Regions from separate parts of the Allobosea sp. RAC05 genome, predicted to be linked through region 2. Evidence: predicted binding sites of a transcription regulator. Region 2 holds the regulator's gene; each other region holds the start of a gene.

The links. The regulator LexA, encoded in region 2, represses DNA repair genes until DNA is damaged. The targets are predictions, from matches to a motif close to TGTTCNNNNTGTGTTCNG.
Positions count from the first base shown of each region.
Region 1: ssb (single-stranded DNA-binding protein) is a predicted target of LexA. The motif match lies at 1,363-1,380, and genes of this name have one in related genera.
Region 3: BSY19_RS20605 (putative DNA modification/repair radical SAM protein) is a predicted target of LexA. The motif match lies at 846-863, and genes of this name have one in related genera.
Region 4: BSY19_RS11360 (PA0069 family radical SAM protein) is a predicted target of LexA. The motif match lies at 1,552-1,569, and genes of this name have one in related genera.

Region 1 is NZ_CP016464.1:3,213,399-3,215,593, forward strand. It holds gene BSY19_RS18635 (nucleoside hydrolase) at 1-107, shown strand, start outside; gene BSY19_RS18640 (hypothetical protein) at 127-648, shown strand; gene ssb (single-stranded DNA-binding protein) at 737-1,279, opposite strand; gene BSY19_RS18650 (DinB family protein) at 1,461-2,039, opposite strand; gene BSY19_RS18655 (DUF2189 domain-containing protein) at 2,107-2,195, opposite strand, start outside.
Region 2 is NZ_CP016464.1:2,693,811-2,696,005, forward strand. It holds gene BSY19_RS16220 (ComEC/Rec2 family competence protein) at 1-525, shown strand, start outside; gene lexA (transcriptional repressor LexA) at 519-1,259, opposite strand; gene BSY19_RS16230 (molybdopterin molybdotransferase MoeA) at 1,368-2,195, opposite strand, start outside.
Region 3 is NZ_CP016464.1:3,613,135-3,615,329, forward strand. It holds gene BSY19_RS20605 (putative DNA modification/repair radical SAM protein) at 1-815, opposite strand, end outside; gene BSY19_RS20610 (hypothetical protein) at 980-1,159, shown strand; gene BSY19_RS20615 (glycogen/starch/alpha-glucan phosphorylase) at 1,257-2,195, shown strand, end outside.
Region 4 is NZ_CP016464.1:1,671,500-1,673,694, reverse strand. It holds gene BSY19_RS11365 (HigA family addiction module antitoxin) at 1-281, shown strand, start outside; gene BSY19_RS11360 (PA0069 family radical SAM protein) at 306-1,427, opposite strand; gene BSY19_RS11355 (hypothetical protein) at 1,621-2,109, shown strand; gene BSY19_RS11350 (DUF721 domain-containing protein) at 2,153-2,195, shown strand, end outside.

The sequences.
Region 1 (2,195 bases), 520 kb from region 2:
ACTGGAACGGGCGGCTGAAGCGCGAACCTAACGCCCATGTCGTCGCCACCGTCGAGGCGACAGCGCTGTTCGAGCGGATGATCGAACGCCTCGCCACCCTGCCCTGACCGCCGTCGAGGATCCGCCATGCCCCATCTGGTCGAGGAATTGCGCGCCGAGGCGGACGCCGCCATCGCCGCGATGCGCGCAGCGGCCCTGGCCGCCCGGCAGGTGCATGCGCGGGCCGAGCTGATGCGCCACATGCTGACGACGGCGCGCAAGGTGAAGGACAGGCCGAAGGCGGAGGCCGTCGAGACCGTGGTGCGCGAATGGATGGACGCCTGGAATCTCGACCGGCACGACTGGCCGCAGCTCGCGCAGGAGATGGAGGCCTTCACCGCCGCCTTCCACGACTATGCCAACGAGCCCTCAGACAGCCATGACGCGAGGCTGCGCCAAGCCTGCGCCGCCCTCGATGCGGCACTGGCGAAGCAGGACACCTCGATTGCGGAGCAGATGGCCTTCCGCTCGCAATGCGCCCATCGCTGGTGGGAGCTGGTCGCGCCAACGCCGGCCGATCTGCCCGGCGCCAAGCCGCGCCCCTCGATGCCGGAGCGGCGCCCCGACGCCCCCTTCTGGGAGGCCGGCTGCGCCGATTTCTGCCGCTGAGCCGACGTCCCGACGCCACCAGACGCCATCCGGGCGGGCCGTGAGGCCCGGGCCCGGAGGTCGCGCAGGGTCGGGACCGCGCGAGGTCCTAGAACGGGATGTCGTCGTCGAGATGGCTCGAGGAGGAGCGCGAGGCGCCGCCGCCACCACCGGCCATCGCCGGCTGGCGCGAACCGCCGCCACCGCCGCCCATCGGGCCCGAGCGGCCGAAGGACGAGCCGGAGGAGCGATCCTCCATCATGCCGCCGCCCTCGCCATACTCGTCCGAGCCGCCCTGGCCGCGGCTGTCGAGAATGGTCAGTTCGCCGCGATAGCGCTGCAGCACGATTTCGGTGGTGTATTTCTCGACGCCCGACTGGTCCTGCCATTTGCGAGTCTGGAGCTGGCCCTCGATATAGATCTTCGAGCCCTTCTTCAGATACTGCTCGGCGACCTTGGCGAGGTTCTCGTTGAAGATCACGACCGAGTGCCACTCGGTGCGCTCCTTCTTCTCGCCCGACTGCTTGTCGCGCCAGGTTTCCGAGGTGGCGATGCGCAGATTGACGACCGGCTCGCCCGAGCCGAGGCGGCGGACCTCCGGGTCGCGCCCGAGATTGCCGACCAGAATGACCTTGTTGACGCTACCAGCCATGAGAGGCTCCATTTCCTGCGCACATCGAAACCGGCCCACGACCGGAGCCGGACCTTACCGGCCGACCGCCGCACTATCAACGATGTTCCCGTTTTGTTCAAGGGCCCCTCGCGGGGTTGTCCCCTGATTTCGGCGGGCACCTCTTCGCCGGGCCGTCACCCCGCAGGATCAGTCAGGGACTTCAGCCGCCCTCGCCCCACACCCGCGCCTCGCTCAGCCCCAGCGCCGCGAACTCGCCAGCCCGCAGATCGGCCTCGCCCACCGAGAAGAACTCGTCGAGCTGCGGCGGCGCCACCGATGCGCCGCTGAGCATGGCATGGGCCTGGCCGCGATGATGGATCTGGTGCTGGAACAGATGCAGCAGCAACCGGTCGAGCCGCTCGCGCTGGATGCGGGCGCCGCGATGCACGCTGACGATCCGCGCCAGCCCGCCCTTGTCCGGCTCCTCACCCACCGCCGCCTCGACCACCGCGATCAGCCGCCGGTCCATCGCCTCCTGCGCAGCCTGAAGCTCGGGCAGGGTCGCACAGGGCTCGCGGTTCGCCCAGGCGGCGGGGCCGAGCGTGCCGCCCTCCATCGCGTCGACATAGAAATGGTCGATGATCAGGATGTGGTTCAGCGTCGCCCGCAGGCTCGGGAAGAACCCGGTGCGCGGCGCCACCCACTCGGCCCGCGAGAGCGCCGCACAGGCGGTCAGCAGCCGGTGATTGGCCCAGAGGTTGTTGAAAGCCATCGCGCGATAGGGTCGCAGTTCGTCCATGATCGGTCCTCCTTGGCGAGGAGACTGACAGGAAGCCTGCGACGCGTCATGACAGCAGGCGCCCGGCTCAGGCCGCCGGCTCGACCACCCGCCGATAGAGATGCCAGGTCGCATGGCCGAGCACCGGCAGGAGCACGACGAGCCCGAGGAAGAGCG
Region 2 (2,195 bases):
GAGCGTCCCGCGATCCTGGTCGAGCGCGATGGGGCCGGGCTGGCCGTGCGCGGGCCCGACGACCGCCTCGTCATCGCCGGTAGGCCCAGCCGCTTCGTGCTGGAGCAATGGCTGAGCGCCGATGGCGATGGCCGCAAGGCGGACGACCCGTCGCTGCGCCAGGGTGCCTCCTGCGATCCCGCAGGTTGTGTCCTGACCACGAGGGAGGGGCGTTCCATCGCCTATGCGCAGGAGCGGCTGGCCATCATCGAGGATTGCCGGCGCGCGGATGTGGTGGTGACGCCGATTCCCTGGACGGCCCCCTGCGCGGCGCTGCTGATCGACCGGACCGCGCTGCAACGCGACGGGGCGACCGCACTCGTGCATGGCCTTACGGGCTGGCGCCGCCATGCCGCCGAGCAGGCCGGACGCTCACGACCCTGGAGTCGTCAGCCGCCGATCCAGCCCGCGGCCAGAACAGCCCCTGCGACAGCCCCCGCGCCATCCGTCGCCGAGAGCGCTCCCGACACCGAGCGCCTTCAGTAGCGCCGCATCAGATTGACCAGTCGGCCCTGGATCTTGACCCGGTCGGGGCCGAGCACCCGCGTCTCATAGGCGGGATTGGCCGCTTCCAGCGCGATCGAGGAGCCGCGCTTGCGCAGCCGCTTCAGCGTCGCCTCTTCGTCGTCAATCAGCGCGACGATGATGTCGCCGGTGTTGGCCGTGTCCTGGCGGCGGATCACCACCGTGTCGCCGTCGAGAATGCCGGCCTCGACCATCGAGTCGCCGCGGACCTCGAGTGCGAAATGCTCGCCGGAACCGAGCATGTCGGCGGGCAGGGCGACGCTGTGGCTGCGGCTCTGGATCGCCGAGATCGGCGTGCCCGCCGCGATGCGGCCCATGACGGGGATCGCGATCGTGTTGCGGGCATCCTCCGGCGCGGCTTCCACCGGGCGCGCCCGGCCGGGCAGCCCGTCCTTGGCCGGCGGCGCATCCTTGCCGAGCCCACCCTGGACGACCGACGGGTTGAAGCGGCGCGCGCCGGGCTGCAGACCGCCGCCGGCACCGTCGGGCAGCTTGATCACCTCGAGCGCCCGCGCCCGGTTCGGCAGGCGGCGGATAAAGCCGCGCTCCTCGAGCGCCATGATCAGCCGGTGAATGCCGGATTTGGACTTGAGGTCGAGCGCGTCCTTCATCTCGTCGAAGGAGGGGGGGACGCCGCTTTCGCGCAGGCGCTCCTGGATGAAACGAAGCAGTTCGAACTGTTTGCGTGTCAGCATGATCCCCGCCGGCGCTCTGGAATCTGCCGGTTGTCGCAGATTCGAAACAAATCACGAACACCATACCCGTTCGCGTTGTGTTCCGCAAGCGGATGCGCCGGTCTGAGCCTAGCGCAACCGGATGAAGCGGCAGGGATCGCCCTTGCGGGCGGCCGGCGCGAAGACAGGGCGGATCGTCAGCGCCTGGGCCTGGGCGAGCAGACCGAGCATGGAGGAATCCTGCCGCTCGAACGGCGTCGCCTCCCAGCCGGCCTCGGTCAGGACGAGGCTGGAGCGCAGATAGTCCTCGCGCTCATCGTTCGCGGGCATGTCGCGCCCGAGCAGGCCGGGCTCGCTGCGGTCGCGCTCAGGCGAGGGCACCCCGAGCAGGGCCTCGATGACCGGGACGACGAAGAGATGGCCGCAGACGATCGAGGAGACGGGGTTACCCGGCAGGCCGATCGCGACCATCGGGCCGAGCCGGCCGGTCATCATCGGCTTGCCCGGCCGCATCGCGATCTTCCAGAAGCCGAGATCCATTCCGGCGCGCTTCAGCGCCTCCTGGACGAGGTCATGCGCGCCGACCGAGGCGCCGCCCAGCGTCACCAGCACATCGGCGCCGGCCTCCCGCGCCTGCCCGATCCGCGCGGCGAGGTCCGCATGGTCGTCGCGCGCGATGCCGAGGTCGAGCACGCTGCCGCCCGCCTGCTCGACCAGCGCGGCAAGCGCAAACGAGTTGGACGCAACGATCTGGTCCGGTCCGACCGGCTCGCCCGGCAGCACGAGTTCGTCGCCGGTGGCGAGGATCGCGACCAGCGGCTTGCGGCGCACCGGCAGGGCCGGGTGAGCGGCGGCGGCGGCGAGCCCGAGCGCGGCGCTGTCGAGGCGGGTTCCGGTGGCGAGCAGGCTGTCATTGAGGCTGAAGTCGAGCCCGGCCTTGCGGATGAACTTGCCCTT
Region 3 (2,195 bases), 920 kb from region 2:
CGCATCAGCGGCGGTTCCGAGAGCGGCAGCTGCGAACTGGAATCCGGGATCGGACTGAAGGCGGAGTAATAGACCCGCTTCAGGCCGAAGGAGCCGTAGAGCTGCGCGCTGCGCTGCAGGATCGTCGCATCGCTCGTCCCGTCGGCGCCGACGATCATCTGCGTGCTCTGCCCCGCCGGCGAGAACACCGGCGCGCGCCGCGTCTTCGCCCGTTCGGCCTTGCTCTCCTCGATCCGGAGCTTCAGACCCCCCATGGCGGCGCTGATCTCGCGCGGCCGCTTCTCCGGGGCGAAGCGCTCCAGCGAGACCTCGGTCGGCAGTTCGACATTGATCGAGACGCGGTCGGCATGGAGCCCGGCCTGCGCCACGAGGTCTGCGTTGGCGCTGGGAATGAGCTTGAGGTGGATATAGCCGCGAAAGCCGTGGATCTCGCGCAGCGTCTGCGCCACCCGCACCAGCTCCGCCATCGTGTAGTCCGGCGAGCGGATGATGCCCGAGGAGAGGAAAAGCCCCTCGATGTAGTTGCGCTTGTAGAAGCTCAACGTGAGGTCGACGACCTCCTCCACCGTGAAGCGGGCCCGCTTCACATTGCTCGACGAGCGATTGATGCAGAAGATGCAGTCATAGCTGCAGTAATTGGTCAGCAGGATCTTGAGCAGCGAGATGCAGCGGCCATCGGGCGCATAGGAGTGGCAGATGCCCGACCCCGTGGTCGAGCCGAGGCCGCCCTTCAGCGAGTTGCGCCTGGTCGTGCTGCTGGAGGCGCAGGAGGCGTCGTATTTCGCCGCATCGCTCAGGATCTCGAGCTTCTCCATCACCGTCAGCTGTGCCACGTTGCGCCTCTTTGTTCCCTCTTCGTTCTCGATAACGCGGGGCGCGCGGCGGCGCCAGAGACCGATCGTCGCGGCCCGCCTCGCCAGGGCGTGCGGTGGAACCTGACCTCGCGGCCGGCGTTGGGTGGGTGACATGGGAGGGATCGATGTTTCGCATTCTGCTGCTCGTCGCCGTGATCCTGATTGGGTACGACGCCATCGCCCATCAGGGCCTCTACACCCGCAACGCCTGGGCCAGCGTCGTCGGCCTAACCGAATCGGCGGTGACGAGCGCCAAGCAACTGGGACAGGACACCCGGGGGGAACCCGCACCGATCCGCCCGTGAGGGCGAACGCGTCATGATGCGCTGCAACAGTTTCGTCTGGACTTGAGGGTGGCTTGCTCCGAAAGTCGGCCCAGTCCAACAGCCGGGATATCAGCGCTTGACCGAGTCCGCCTCCGCCGCCACCCAGCCCGCCGATGCCGACGGACGGGTCGAGGCCCTCAAGGCAGAGATTCTGAGGAAGCTCACCTACTCGCTGGGCAAGAATGCCTCGGTCGCGCAGCCGCATGACTGGCTGACCGCCGGCATTCTGGCGGTGCGCGACCATGTCGTCGATGTCTGGCATCGCTCGACCCGCGAGAGCTACGAGACCGGCCGCAAGCGCGTCTATTATCTCTCGCTCGAGTTCCTGATCGGCCGCTCGCTCGGCGACGCGCTCAACAATCTCGGCCTCACCGGGCCGATGGCGCAGGCGATGGCCGAACTCGGCGTCGATCTCTCGGCGATCGAGTCGATCGAACCCGATGCGGCGCTCGGCAATGGCGGCCTGGGCCGTCTCGCCGCCTGCTATCTCGAGGCGATGGCCTCGACCGGCGTTCCGGCGCTCGGCTACGGCATCCGTTACGACCACGGCCTGTTCAAGCAGCGCATCGACGGCGGCAAGCAGATCGAGGTGCCCGAGGACTGGCTCTCCTTCCGCAACCCCTGGGAATTCGAGCGCCGCGAGGCCTCCTACAAGATCGGGTTCGGCGGCTCGCTGACCGCCACGCAGAAGCCCGGCGAGGTCTTCTGGGAGCCGGAGGAGACGGTGTTCGCCGTCGCCTACGACACGCCGATCGTCGGCTGGCGCGGCCGGGACGCCACCACGCTGCGTCTCTGGCGCGCGCGCGCGATGCACCCGCTCTCGCTCGACGCCTTCAACCAGGGCGACATCGTCGGCGCCGTGGCCGAGCGCAACCGCGCCGAGGCGATCTCCAAGGTGCTCTACCCCAATGATTCCACCCCGGCGGGGCAGGAATTGCGGTTGCGGCAGGAGTTCTTCTTCACCTCCGCCTCGCTGCAGGATCTGGTGCGCCGGCATTACCGCCAGTTCGGCACG
Region 4 (2,195 bases), 1.0 Mb from region 2:
CGGTCGGTGAAATCCTGGTCGAGGAGTTCATGCGGCCGCTGGGGCTGACGCAGATCCGGCTGGCCCAGGCGATGGGCGTGCCCCGCAAGCATGTCAACGAACTCTGCCGGGATCGTCGAGGTCTCACGGCTGCGACGGCGCTGATCCTGGCACGCGTCTTCGGCAACTCCGCCGAGTTCTGGCTCAATGTGCAGCGACGGACCGATCTCTGGGAGACACTGCATTCGCCCGAGGAGATGGCGCGCATCGAGCGGGCGCGGCCATTGGAAGTCGCGGCTTGATCCCAGGCGTCACGAGCGACCGGCTCAAAACAGGCTCAGCTGGGCCTTCTCCCGCTCCGGCTTGAGAAAGAGGTCGCTGCGCAGGCGTGTTCGCGCGCCGTTGAAGCCCAGCCGCTCCGCCGCCATCTCGAAGCGCCGGCCGATCATCCAGGCGTAGGGTCCGGAGCCGACCTGGCGCTGGCCCCAGGCGGCGTCGTAATCCTTGCCGCCGCGCGTCGAGCGGATCAGCGAGACGACATGGCGCAATTTGTCGGGGTGATGGGTCAGGAGCCAGTCCTGCACGAGGTCCTTCACCTCCAGCGGCAGGCGCAGCAGCACATAGCCGGCCTCGCGGGCGCCGGCCGCCTTCGCCGCGTCGAGGATGCGCTCGATCTCGTGCTCGTTGATTGCCGGGATGATCGGCGCGACCAGCACCGTCACCGGGATGCCCGCGTCGGACAGCGCCTTCACCGTTTCCAGCCGCTTGGCGGGCGAGGCGGCGCGCGGCTCCATGCCGCGGGCGACCTTGGGGTCGAGCGTGGTGATCGAGATCGCGACCTTGGCCAGCCCCTTGGCCGCCATCGGCGCGAGGATGTCGATGTCGCGCTGCACCAAAGCCGACTTGGTGACGATGCCGACCGGGTGGTTGAACCTCGCGAGCACCTCCAGGATCTGGCGCATGATGCGCAGCTTCTTCTCGATCGGCTGATAGGCGTCGGTGTTGGTGCCTATGGCGATGGTGCGCGGCTGGTAGGACGGCGCCGACAGTTCCTTCTCCAGCAGCAGCGCGGCGTCGGGCTTGGCGGTCAGCCTGCTCTCGAAGTCGAGCCCCGGCGACAGGCCGAGATAGGCATGGCTCGGCCGCGCGAAGCAGTAGACGCAGCCATGCTCGCAGCCGCGATAGGGGTTGATCGAGCGGTCGAAGGAAATGTCGGGGGAATCGTTCTTGGTGATGATGGTGCGCGGCTTCTCGACCGCAACCTCGGTCCGGAACGCCGGGAGCTCGCCGAGCGACCCCCAGCCGTCATCTTCGCTGATGCGCTGCTCGGCCTCGAAGCGGCCACCGGGATTGATCGTCGCGCCGCGGCCGCGCCGGCGCTCGGGATCGATGCGGTGTCCCGCATAGGCGACCGGATCAACCGGTGCGACGCGCGCCGAGACCGACATCGGGCCGGCACCGGCCTGTTTCAGCGGCTGGGCCGAAATCGGCCTCGAAGAGGGCCTGCTCTGGAGCATGGCGCGGAACGTCCCTGAAAATCGCCGGGAATCGACGATTCCCCTGCGGATTAATGTGAACATACAGGGAACGAATTGCAAGCGACAGGATTGCGACATGCTGCGCTGCGACATAAGGAGGCGCATGCTCACAGCGGTCATACGCAGCGCCGGCTCGACCGAGGCCCTCGCGGCCACCTTCTCCGTCCTGATCCCGGCGGTGGCCGACGGATTCCTCGGCCATGCCGTGGTTCTCGACGCTGCGGGCGAGGCCACGATCGAGCGGATCGCGGACGCGACGGGAGCGAGCTATCTGCGCGCCGGCAGCACGGACAGCTGGCCGGCGGGCGCGGCCCAGGCGCGCGGGGACTGGCTGTTGCTGCTCGAAGAAGGCGACGTGCCGCAGGCTCACTGGCCGCAGGCGGTGGAGCGCCATCTGCTGCTCGCCCCGGACAGGCCCGCCCTGATCCCGCTGCGCGGCTTCGCGCAATCGCTGCGCGAACGCGCCGGCGTCTCCTTCGGGCCGCACCGGCTGCGGGCGGGGCTGGTCCTGCCGAAGAGCCATGCGCTGTCGGGCCGGCTCGGGGCGCCGCCGCAGCGCCTTTCGGTGGGGCGCGAGCGGGCGGCGGGCTGAGGCGGCGGCTTGCGCTGCAGCCCGCCCGGCCGCACAATCGGTCATGGCCGTCAAACCCCTCGCAGACCTGATCGACGATCTGCTGG